2 regions of the Dactylosporangium sp. NPDC000555 genome follow, and region 1 is predicted to be linked to the other one. Evidence: riboswitches for the same ligand, from Rfam matches in the RefSeq annotation. Region 1 holds a riboswitch; the other holds the start of a gene.
What was found. Region 1 has a riboswitch for cyclic di-AMP ahead of ABT297_RS26855 (C40 family peptidase). Riboswitches for the same ligand answer to the same signal wherever they lie in the genome.
Positions count from the first base shown of each region.

Region 2: linked by a shared signal. The riboswitch ahead of ABT297_RS05505 (hypothetical protein) and the one ahead of ABT297_RS26855 (C40 family peptidase) in region 1 are both predicted to bind cyclic di-AMP.

Region 1 covers NZ_JBEPDB010000051.1:11,398-17,510, forward strand. The annotation lists gene ABT297_RS26850 (methyltransferase domain-containing protein) at 13-795, opposite strand; gene ABT297_RS26855 (C40 family peptidase) at 851-1,783, opposite strand; cyclic di-AMP (ydaO/yuaA leader) riboswitch at 1,848-1,995, opposite strand; gene ABT297_RS26860 (hypothetical protein) at 2,223-2,363, opposite strand; gene ABT297_RS26865 (DUF5753 domain-containing protein) at 2,360-3,187, opposite strand; gene ABT297_RS26870 (chromosomal replication initiator protein DnaA) at 3,455-4,177, opposite strand; gene ABT297_RS26875 (hypothetical protein) at 4,618-5,259, opposite strand; gene ABT297_RS26880 (LLM class flavin-dependent oxidoreductase) at 5,361-6,113, shown strand, end outside.
Region 2 covers NZ_JBEPDB010000005.1:17,569-23,681, reverse strand. The annotation lists gene ABT297_RS05510 (aldo/keto reductase) at 1-642, opposite strand, end outside; cyclic di-AMP (ydaO/yuaA leader) riboswitch at 837-988, shown strand; gene ABT297_RS05505 (hypothetical protein) at 1,362-2,135, shown strand; gene ABT297_RS05500 (polyprenyl synthetase family protein) at 2,166-3,269, opposite strand; gene ABT297_RS05495 (SanA/YdcF family protein) at 3,481-4,257, opposite strand; gene dnaG (DNA primase) at 4,362-6,113, shown strand, end outside.

The sequences.
Region 1 (6,113 bases):
CACCCGACGCGGTCAGGCACGATGTCCGACGACGAACAGCCGTGGGAAGGGCAGGATCGTGCCGAACGGCTCCCGGGGGTACCGCACCCGCAGCTCCTCCCGGACCTCCGCGGCGAACGCCTCGGCGTCCTCCGGTGACAGCGCGTCGAGGTAGGGCCGCAGGCCGGTGCCCCTGAACCACTCGAACACCGGGTCGTCGCCCGGTAGCACGTGGTAGTAGGTCGTCTCCCAGGCGTCGACCGTGAGGCCCGTCACGCTGAGTAGCCGTACGTACTCCGCTGCCTCGAGCACGGGCGTGGCCGAGCGCGGCCCGGTGGCCTCCAGCGCGCCGGCGAGCAGCGGTGCCCAGCGCGGCCGGCTCGCGACCCGTCCGAACCCGGGGTCGTGCGTGGTGATCGGCACCTGGAAGGCGAGCGTCCCGCCGTCGTCCAGCCCGGCGGCCCAGGCCGGCAGCAGCGCCTCGTGGTCGTCGACCCACTGCAACGAGGCGTTGGCCACGATCACGTCGACGGAGCCGCGCTGCGGGCGCCACTGCCCGGCGTCGCCGAGCCGGAAGCGCAGCTGCGGAGTCTGCAGCTCGGTGGCTGCGGCGATCATCTGCGGCGAGGAGTCGATGCCGAGGATCGCGGCGTCCGGCCAGCGCTCGGCGAGCGTGGCGGTCATCGTCCCGGGCCCGCAGCCGAGGTGCACGACCGCGACCGCGCCGGTGGTCGGGATCCGGGCCACGAGTTCCCGGAACGGCCGGGCCCGCTCCTCGGCGAAGCGGTTGTACTGCTGCGGGTCCCACGAGGCCATGTCCCAATGATGAAGGGCCGCGGATCGATGCGATCCGCGGCCCCTCGTCGCCGGGTCAGGTCTTGACGCGGCCGAATCCGTAGATGCTGTCGATGTCGACCTTCGCGTATCTGACGACGTCGCCCGTGTGTGGTGCATGGATGATCGTGTTGTTGCCGACGAAGATCCCGACGTGCCCGAGTCCGTTGTAGAACACCAGGTCGCCCGGGGCCAGCGAGGACCGCGGGATGTGCGCCACGGTGTTCCACTGGCTGGCCGCGTTGTGCGGCAAGGTCACGCCCGCGGCCTTCCACGCCCCCATCGTCAGGCCGGAGCAGTCCCAGCTGCTCGGGCCCGCCGCGCCCCACTTGTAGGGCTTGCCGAGCTGGGCCTGCGCGAAGCTCACGACGGCGCCGGCGCTGCCGGAGACCGCGGGCAGGTTGCCCGGGTCCATCTTCGGCGGATTGACCTTCGTGCTGCCGGCGGCGACCGCCTTCTTCTGCAGGGCCTCGAGCTTCTTGACGTCGCCCTCGATCTTCTTGCGCTGGTTCTCGAGGTCGGCCTTCTGCGTGTTCTGCGCCGCGATGGTCTGGTCGAGCTGCTTCTTCTCGTCGTCGACCTTCGACTTGGCGGCCTTGTAGTCGTCGATCTCCTTCTGCTGCTGCCGCGTGAACTGCTGCAGCAGCGACAGCTTGTCCATCAGCGAGTCCGACGACGTCGCGTTGAGCATGATGGAGAGGCTGCGAAGGTTGCCCGACGTCTTGAACGCGGCGATCGCCACGCCCTCGACGCTGGCGTTGGCGGCAGCCATGTTGTCCTCGAGCGGCTTGAGCTTCGTCTGCAGCTCGGTCGCCTTGGTCTGGGAGGCCGCGAGATCGATATTGATCTTGTTCCACGCCTCGATGGTCGCCTCGAGATCCTTGTTCGACTTGTCGAGCTGGGCCTCGATCTCAGCGAGCGTGGGTTCGGCGTGTGCGACCGCCGCTGGCGCCAGCACGGTGAGTGACACGAGCCCGATGAACAAGGTTCGCAGCAGTGACCGACCGGCACGGTGTCCAGTGGACAAGGAAAGACCCTTCTTCACCGACCGCCTACCGGGTTAGCTGACGGGTTCGGGCTAGAAGGACGCCCTACCGCGACGTTGCGGATTCACCCCACACGAATGTTTGTGGGTCCCCGGTTCGATGCGCGCACCCAAAGGTGATCGGGTGGCGCCGAGTTCGATTCGGCGGCGCTTGCCCGGCGCCGTCCGGGGTGGACGGCGGACTGCCGAACAGGCCAGGGCCTAACTTAACGTGATCATCCGCCATGCGAAAGGCGTGCGTCCCCCTCGATATCTAATAAACCTAAAAGTCCGGATTACTGCCGGTTGGTCTTCCACATCGGACAGTGACATTTGCCGGGGGCTTGATTCGGGTGTGCCGGGCGAGGCGCGATATCGATCGCGTTCAGCGATGCCGCGCGGCCGACGTCGGCCCGCGCTCGTGGCCGACGCCGTTCGGCGGGCCGCCGCGGCCGGCCGGCGGCCCGAGCAGGCCGGTGCCGCGTTCGCTGCCCGGGGCCGCGTAGTAGCCGGCCGGCCGGCTCACTTCAGGTCGTGGGCGACCTGTCGCAGAAGGTCCAGCGTGGCTTCCTGCGACAGGGCGCGCTGGCCGAGTCGTTCGAGGATGCCGCGGTACGTCGTGATGAGCTCCGGCTCCTCCCAGAGCAACTGCTGGCGGTAGAGCACCCCGTCGTCCGCGCCGAACTCCAGCACCGTGAAGTCGCCCTCCCAGCCGGCGTGGAACCCGGCGTTGAGGGGGACGACGCGCACGTCGGTGTACGGGCGCTGGGCGAACTCGATCGTGTGCTCGAGCTGGTCGATCAGCAGCGCCTCGTCGCCGGGGGCGGGGCTTCGGCGCAGCACCGACTCGTCCAGGATCACCTGGATGTGGGGCGGCTCCTCGCGGTTGAACAACTCCTCCTGGCGGCGCATGTGGAACTCGACGCGGCGCTCGGCGAGCGGGGACTCCGCGTCGCTGGTGGCGTGGGCGTACCGCCGCGTCTGCAGCAGTGTCGGGAACATGATCGGCGAGAACTCGCCGATGCGGGTCGCCTCCGCCTCGAACCCGACGTAGGTGATCAACTGACCGAGCAGCATCGGGCGGTACTCGTCCCACCACATCCGCCGTTTCGCCGCGCGGGCCAGCTCGAGCAGCTCGTCGACCGTTCGCGGGTCGTGAACCCGGTAGTAGGCCAGCAGGCTGCGCAGGTCGCTCACCGAGATGGCGACGGTGCCGTTCTCGATACGGATGAGCTTGGACAGCGACCACTCCATCTCGGCGGCCACGAGGTCCTGGGTCAGTTCCCGCTCGCGCCGCAGCCGTCGCAGCTCGGCACGGAGGCGGCGCTTGCCCACGATAGGCCCGCTCATGGACCATCACCCCAATCGCGTACAAATGGCATCGCCCAGGTCGAGGGCTCCGCGTTTCTACCCGGATTGCGGCAGATGCACCTAGCGCGTTCCGATTTCTCGTAACTGGCTACTGCGGGGCGTGCGTATCCAGGAAGATTCTCGCCATCACGGCGGCTGGATCGCCCAGGTCGGTGGAGGCACGCCTCATGGTTCCCGGCTACCCGCCGTACAACCTCCCGTCGCCGGTTGACCGGGACTTCAGGCCTCGCCGCCCCGGTGCGTCTTCTACGAGGTGACCGTGACCGGCCCGCAGCCGCCGGACGGGCCGGTTTCGATGCCGGCAGCCGCCCGCTCGACCGTGGTGAGCAGCGCCGCGCGCCCGCCGCTGCCGGCCCCGGCCGCGCCGCTGGGATGCTGCCCGGCACGCGCGGCCAGCCGCAGGCCGACCAGCACGCCCGCGGCGACGGCCAGCCCGACGACGATGACGCCGACCGCGATCCACCATGCGTTCGCCGCTGAGCGCTCGCCGGCATCATGCGTCGCCGGCGCCGCGGAAGCCTCGAGCGGCCCCGCCCACCGCGTCGACGGGATTTCGACGCGCCGGTCCTCCGGCTGCGGCAGCGGCGGCCACTCCCGCGGGTAGAGCGGTGGCAGCCAATGGTCGCCGCCGCGGTCGCCTCCGCCGCCTTTCGCGACCGGCGCGGACGCGTCCTCCTCGTCGTCCTCCGCGGGGCGCTCGGTCCACTCCGGTGATCGCGCGCGGTCCCTCGGGCGCGGCGCCTCCGGCGGCTGCGCCGGAGGGTCACCGCCAGGCGTCACGGGTGCCCACGTGGATGGGTCGGCGGAGCCTGGGTCGGCGGAGAGCGGGGTGACTGAGGACGGGGCGGCGGGCGGCGGCCAGTCGGTCGGCTCGGTGTGGGGGCGAGGCACCTCGCGCGGTGGTGGGACGTAGATTCCGTCGACCGTGTGGTCGTCGTTGCGGCGCCGATGATGCCGGCCCTCCGTCATGGCATCCCTGTCTCTCTGCTGCGAGCCCGCTGCGTCGCGCGAGGGAGAGGAAGCGCGATGCGGTCAACCTAGCACCGGAGCGCGTCGATGTGTGACCGCTTGGCTACGTACTGATCATGACGGCACTGTGCAGTATCTGACGACTACGGCAAATCGCCCGGGCCGATCGGGTCCAACGCCCTCGCGTGGGGCGTCGCCGCGGCCCAATCTCGTGCACGTCCGGCGTCGGGAGGCATCTTCTCGCCGGTCTCGCCGGTCCCGCCGGCTTCGAGCGGCACGGCCGGGTTCGCGCGGAAGCGGGCGCGCCGACCGGGGGCTGGCAGGCCGCGCCCGCTTCCGCGTTGGGGGGAGGAGTAAAGCTCACCTCCGGGGCGAGGCTCTGCCCGGAAGGCCACGAACTAGGGAGCCAGCGGTCGGAACGAGAGCTTGCTCCCCGCGGATCAAGCCACCGATCCCCACATGGCCGCGAACGCCGCCGCCTCTCCGGCCAGCCACCGCTCCACCTCGTCCGCCTTCACCGTCGGGTCTGGCCGCAGCACGTCACCGCGCCGCAGGTCGACCAGCACCGGCGTGGCGTTGGGCAGCACCGCGTCCATGTGCCGCCCCATCAGATGCAGCGTCGCCACAGCGGCCTCATCCAGCGGCGGGTCCTCGTCGAAGTGCAGCCGCACGGCCTCCCCGCGCCCGTCCGCGTATCGCAGCCCGAAGTGCGGATTGATCTTCAACGGCAGCGAGCCGATCATGCACAGCGCGTCGCGGGTCGGCGTGACCTCGACCGGCGTGGGCAGCGACTCCAGGTAGCGCAGCGCACCCGGCACCACCGACTCGTAAAGGGGCTTCCACCGGGCGTTGACCTGGTCGACGACGGTGTTGAGATAGGTGCCGCCGGTGCGGAACCGGATGTCCGCCTTCAGGGCCTTCACCAGCTGGCCGTGCGGGTTGAAGCCGTGCCCGGACTCACGCTGGCGGCGCAGGCCGCCGACGAAGCTCGCCTTGCGCGGGCCGGTGCGGCCGACATACCGGGTGAAGCTGAGCAGGGTCGCGTAGGGGACGGATCCGGTGGAGCTGAGGGGTGTGGTCACTGGCGCTCTCCTCCCAGGTCAAGAGCGTCTTTCGTACACACATTCTAATAGATTCGAGCCAGGATTCCCACCCAGTCAGCTAGTAGGTAAAGTGGGTTTCCATGACCAAGTTCCACTGGTTTCTGCCCACCACTGGCGACGGCGACCAGGTTGGGGCCGCGACCGTCACGGCCGGGGCCGCGCGGCACGATCGGGCTCCGACCGTCGGGTATCTGGCGGAGGTCGCCCGCGCCGCGGAGCGGGCCGGGTTCGAGTCGGCGCTGACGCCCGTCGGTGCCGGCTGCCTCGACCCGCTCGTCATGTGCACGGCGCTCGCGCAGCACACGAGCACGCTCAAGCTGCTGGTCGCGTTCCGCGCCGGGTTCACGCTGCCGACGGTGCTGGCGCAGCAGGCCGAGGCGTTCCAGTGGATCTCGGACGGGCGGCTCGCGCTCAACGTCGTGACCGGCGGCGACCAGGCCGAGCAGGCGTCATACGGCGACTTCGTGACCAAGGACGCCCGCTATGCCCGCACCGCTGAGTACATCGAGGTCATGCGCCGCACCTGGCGCGGCGAGCCGTTCGACTTCCAGGGCGAGCATTACCGCGTCGAGGGCGGCGGCCTGGCCCGCCCGCTCGAGCGGGTGCCGGAGATCTACTTCGGGGGCGCGTCCCCGGCCGCGGTGCGGGTCGCGGCGCGGCACGCCGACGTGTATCTGCTGTGGGGCGAGCCGCTTCCCGCGGTACAGAATCGGATAAAAGCGATAAAAGCACTAAACCCAGATCTGCGGATCGGGCTGCGGATCCACGTGATCGTCCGGGACGACGCCGACGCGGCCTGGGCGGAGGCGGACCGGCTGCTGCGGGGCATGGAC
Region 2 (6,113 bases), on a different contig from region 1:
GGCGCTGGTGACGCCGAGCCGGCCGGCGATCGCCGTCACCGACGGGTGGTCGAGGATGCCGGTGTTGCGCTCCAGCGGGCTCCACGCCTGGACCACGGTGCCGGTCCGCTGTACCGCGGCGACGAGCTCCGGCCGCGGATGCGAGGGAGAGACCTGCAGCTGGTCGACGGCCGGCTGGATGCCGGTCTCGGCCACGACGGCGTCGAGGTGCTCCGGCAGGAAGTTCGACACGCCCAGCGAGCGGATCAGGCCCTCGCGCCGCAGCTCGGCCATCTCGGCGTACGACTCCACATAGCGACCGACCGCGGGCAGCGGCCAGTGGATCAGGTAGAGGTCGACGTACTCCAGGCCGAGGCGCTCCAGCGAGCGCTCCAGCCCGGCCCGGGTGGAGCCGCGGCCCTGGTCGCTGCCGCGCAGCTTGGTCGTGACGAAGAGCTCGGCGCGGGGCAGGCCCGACTCGCGCACGGCGGCGCCGACGGCATCCTCGTTGTCGTACGACGCTGCGGTGTCGATCAGGCGGTAGCCGGACCCGATCGCGGCGAGGATCGCGTCCGTGGCGCGGCGGCCCTTGAGCGGGTAGGTGCCGTAGCCGACGACGGGCATGTCGAGGCCGGAGTTCAGCTTCACCGACGGGATGCTCATGCCCCAACACTAGGCCCGGCTCGTAGGAGGGCGACGGACAAGATGACAGGCCGGGTGACAGCGCTCGGTGAGCATACCGGTGCATCGGGTGGGATCCCGGTGCTGTGGTTGGCCGAGGCGGAAGCCGCCCAGTATGGTCGGGTCGTCTGCTCGGTCGACGTGCGCCGATCACGGTGCCGCCGGGTGGGCGCCGTCGAGCCGCACCGCCGAGTCGCACAGCGCACCTCGGCATCGCGGGCCGGGGACCCACGCAGTCCTTGGGGTGTATCCGTGACCGAGTCACGGTAGGGCGAATCCTCCCGTCCGAACCCGTCAGCTAACCCGGTAGGCGGCACCGGAAGGAGAACTGTTCGTGCCGCATCTCCATGCTCCGACAGCGGCCGCCCGCCGCCATGCTCAAAGACGGGTGAACGCCAGGACGTAGCGCCTGGCCGCGCTCCAACGCTGATCGACGCCCAATCGTCGCGCGACACCGGCCGAGCCGGGGGGTCGCGCCGATACCACGCGCCCTCTCCCGTGCGGAGTCCCTTGCACGCCCGCTCCGGCGTGCGCTTCGCCGTGCGCTGATTCGCGCCGTATTCCCGTGCCGTCTTCTCGTGCCGTCTTTCTCGCGCCTTCTTCCCGCGCAGCCGTTCCCGCGCCGTTCCGTTTCGCGCGCTGACGCCGCGGCGCCCTGCCGTGCGCCCAGATCGCGCCGTCTTCGATGAGGAATCGCTTACGTGAAGTCACTACCGCGCCAGTTCCAGTCCAGATACCGGCTGGTCAGCCTGCCCGTGCGAACCGGGGCCGTGTCCGCCGTCGTGCTGTCCGCGACGCTGTTCGCCACGGGTTCCGCCGGCCGGCCGCCGGCCGTGCACCCGCCGGTCGCGGCCGCCGCGTCCGCTTATGCGTACGACGCGGCGCTCGTGTCGCCGTTGCTCGACGGCACCGCCGCCGTCCCGGCGGCCGAGGCGCCGCCCGCCGCGTCCGCGACCACGCCGGCCATGCCGATCATGCCGGCCGCGCCAACCACGCCAACCACGCCGACCGGGCCGACCGGGCCGGCCATGCCACAGCCACCGCGCCCGGTCGCCGGGCTCGACCAGACCCAGATGAACAACGCCGTGACGATCGTGCGGCAGGGCCGCGCCCAGGGGCTGCCCACCAGGGCACTCGTCGTCGCCGTCGCCACCGCGATGCAGGAGAGCGACCTGTACAACGTCGCCAGCCGCGCCGTGCCCGCCTCGCTGAAGCTGCCGCACGAGGGCGTCTCGCAGGACCACGACTCGGTCGGGCTGTTCCAGCAGCGCGCGAGCCAGGGCTGGGGCACCGTGCCCGAGCTCATGAACCCGGTCCACTCGGCGATGCTGTTCTACAAAGCGCTGACCCGGGTCAAGGGCTGGCAGAACATGAGCGTGACGGCCGCCGCGCAGGCGGTGCAGCGCTCGGCGTTCCCGGGGGCGTACCAGAAGCACGCCGCCCGGGCCGAAAAGGTCGTGGCGGCCATCGACTGACCGCCCGCCCGTCGCGCGCCGCCGCGGCGCTCAGCGCGGCGCGGTGGTCGCGCGGCGGGCCAGCGCGACAAGCTCGGCGACCGAGGCGGGCGACGGGGAGGCCAGGTCCAGGGCGAGCAGCGCCTGGGAGAGCAGCTCCTCGGCCTGGCGGCGGCACCAGTCGCGGGCGCCGGACTGCTCGATCGTCTTCGCCGTGCGCTCGGCGTCGGCGTCGCTGAGCCGGCCCCGGCCGTCGAACAGCCCGGTCAGCTCGTCGGCGCCGGCCGCGATCGCCGCGGCGACGGGCAGCGAGCGCCGGCGGCGGCGCAGGTCCGGGTACGCCGGCCGGCCCGGGCCGTCGTCGGCCCAGATGCCCAGCAGGTCCTCGGTGAACTGCACGGCGAGGCCCAGCCGGACGCCGAACAGGCGCAACCGCTCGACCTGGGCCGCCTCGCCGCCGCCGGCCACGGCGCCGAGCGCGCAGGCGCAGCCGAACAGCGCGCCGGTGCGCTGCTCCACCATCGCCAGGCAGTCGCGCAGCAGGTCGGTGCGCTCCTCCGCGGCGGAGTCCGGGCGGGTCTCGCGCAGCGCGAGCGAGGCGTGCTGGCCGTGCAGGAGCTCCTGCACGGTATCGCCCAGGATGCGCATCATGACCCGGTCCGGCCCCGGCTGTCCGGAGCGCTGCCGCAGCCGGCCCGGCGCGATGTGCGTGGGGTCACCGGTGGCCACGACGTCGAACGCGAGCGCCAGCAGGGCCTCGCCGCCCAGCGCCGCCGGCTGGGTGCCGACCACGCTCCACGCGGCCCCGTCGGAGCGCCCGTCGACCAGGTCGCGGCGGATCGCCGCCCAGTGGTGCATGAGCTCGACGGCGACGGCGGAGGGCACCGCGTCGTGCGGGTCGCCGCCGACCGCTGCCGCGCACACCAGGGTGAGCGCGCTGCGCAGCGACGCGCCCGGCGCGTCACGGCCGGAGTGCCAGCCCAGCTGCAGCTCGGCGACCTCGCGGGACGGCTCGGGCAGCCGGTCGATCGCCGCGCGCAGCGGCGGGCCGACGAGGCCGCCGGACCAGCGCAGGACGTCGTCCGTGGTCCGTAGCACGATCACCATCAGCCGCGCCACCCAACCCGTCTCACCGGGCGCCCCATGCGCACGCACGCCGTCACCGGACTCGCACCACCCATCGCATCGCACCTGACAGATCTGGCCGCGTCGATGCGGCGCCAAGGACCTGGTCAAGTATGCCGAAGCGACCGGCCGCGCACGGCGAAAACGGCGATGGCGGGCGGATGTGGCGAGGACGGTTGCCGCCCGTCTGGTGCGTGTCGCGCGAAGTTCCGCGTGTCGTCCCGCATCGGCACGCCGTCCACTATGGAGCGTGTGCGGCCACCGCCTGCCGGAGTGCCGGATCCGGCGTGGACCCCACGGCCGGCGGCCGGTGCCGGAACACGTCCCAGGCGGCCTTCCAGCCGGCCCCGACCTCTCTGGTCCCGTTGTACCAGATCGTCACCTGCTGGCAGCCCCGGCAGCCGGCCGGCACGCCCCTCGCGTCGACGCCGACACCCCTGCAGAGGGTGACCGCACGGTACAGATGCGCGTCCTGACTGACCAGGAGCGCGCGGTCGACGCCGTACACGTCGTGAGCGCGCCGGCACGTGTCGTAGGTGTCCAGTCCGTACGGGTCGAGCACCAGCCGAGCCGGGTCCACACCCCGCGCCGCGAGGTAGTCGCGCATCACCTCGACCTCGTTGCCGGAGCCGCCGTGCGCGTCGCCGGAGATCAGCAGCACCTTCACCTTGCCGGAGGAGATCAGCGCCGCCGCCGCGTCGAGCCGGTTGCGCAGGAACGACATCGGGTCCTTGCCGCCGTTCTCGAGCTGGGCGCCGAACACGATCGCCACGTCCGCCGCCGGGGCGCGATCGGCCGGGACGACCCGGCCGGAGGCTCCGGCGCGGATCCAGGCCGTCGGCACGAGCACCAGGGCGGCCAGGAGGACGGCGGCGACCGTCAGGCGGAGCAGGGCGCGCCGGCGGCGGCGCCGGTCGTCGGGCAGGCGCCCGGAGAGCCCAAGCGTGGCGATCATCACCCAGCGCCGGCGGTACCACGGGGCGACAAGCGGCCGTTGCGGCCCGGACTCGATCGGCATGGGCGCAGCATGGCACGGCCCGGCGACTCGCCGCCGTCCCGCGAGTCGTAAATTGTCGGTGCCACGAGGCAGGATGTAGGCGTCGGACCGGTGGGAGGTGGGGGTTGGCCGGCAAGATCAAGGACGAGGACATCGCCCTGGTCCGGGAGCGCACGTCGATCGAGGACGTGATCTCCGAGCATGTCACGCTGCGCTCGGCGGGCGGTGGCAACCTCAAGGGCCTGTGCCCGTTCCACGACGAGAAGACCGCCTCGTTCAACGTCTCGCCCACCCGGAACGTGTATTTCTGCCACGGCTGCGGCGCCGGCGGCGACGCCATCAAGTTCCTGATGGACCACGACCACCTGAGCTTCGTCGAGTCGGTCGAGCGGCTCGCCGCGCGGGCCGGGCTGCAGCTGCGATTCGTCGAGGCCGGCAGCGCCCCGATCCGCCCCGCCGGGCAGAAGCAGCGGCTGATCGCCGCGCACGCCGAGGCCGCCCGGTTCTACGCCGAGCGGCTCGGCACGCCCGGTGCCCGCCCCGCCCGCGAGTTCCTGGCCCAGCGCGGGTTCAGCAAGGAGGCCGCCGAGCGCTACGGGTGCGGGTTCGCCCCCGACGGCTGGGACCACCTGAGCAAGCACCTGCGCCAGAAGGGTTACTCCGCGCAGGAGCTGACCACCGCCGGCCTGTCCCGCGAGGGGCGCTCCGGCGGGCTCATCGACCGGTTCCGCCGCCGGCTGGTGTGGCCGATCAAGGACATCTCCGGCGACGTGATCGGTTTCGGCGCGCGGCGGCTGTTCGACGACGACGACGGCCCGAAGTATCTCAACACGCCCGAGACGCCGCTGTACAAGAAGTCGCACGTGCTGTACGGCATCGACCAGGCCAAACGGGAGATCGCCAAGCAGAGCCGGGTCGTCATCGTCGAGGGCTACACCGACGTGATGGCGTGCCACCTCGCCGGGGTGCCGGTGGCGGTCGCGACCTGTGGCACCGCGTTCGGCGCCGACCACATCTCGGTGCTGCGCCGGCTGCTGCTGGACGCCGACGGCTACGGCGGCGAGATCATCTTCACGTTCGACGGCGACGCGGCCGGGCAGAAGGCGGCGCTGCGCGCGTTCGAGGACGATCAGCGCTTCGTCGCCCAGACGTTCATCGCGGTCGGCCCCGACGGCATGGACCCCTGCGACCTGCGCCTGGCCAAGGGCGATGTGGCCGTACGCGACCTGGTCGCCGATCGCCAGCCGCTGCTCGACTTCGCGCTGCGCTCGGTGATCCAGCGCTTCGACCTCGACACCGCCGAGGGCCGCGTCGGCGCGCTGCGGGCGACCGCGCCCCTGGTCGCCAAGATCAAGGACCGCACGCTGCGGCCGGAGTATGCTCGCAAGCTCGCCGGCGACCTCGGCATGGAGCTCGAGACCGTGCAGCGCGCGGTCAACGCGGCCGCCAAGGGCGTCGCCGACCCCGTGCCCGCCCAGCAGCAGCGGCGCATCCTGGCCCCCGACAGCGCTGAGGCGCTGGTCGAGCGGGAGGCGCTCAAGCTGGCGCTGCAGCAGCCGGCGCTGGCCGGCCCGATGTTCGACGCGGTCGGCGCCGACATGTACACGCATCCGATGTATTCGGTCCTGCGCGCCGCGGTCGCCGAGGCGGGCGGCGCGTCCAGCGGCAGCGCCGGCGCGGTGTGGATCGAACAGGTCCGCGAGGCGTGTCTCGACCTGGCCGCCGGCGCGCTGGTCGCGGAGCTGGCGGTGGAGCCGCTGCGCCTGGATGGCGAGCCGGACCCGCGCTACGTCGAGGCGACGATCAACCGCCTCCAGCTGATGGCGCTCAACCGGACCATCGCCGAGCTCAAGTCCAAGCTGCAGCGCATCAACCCG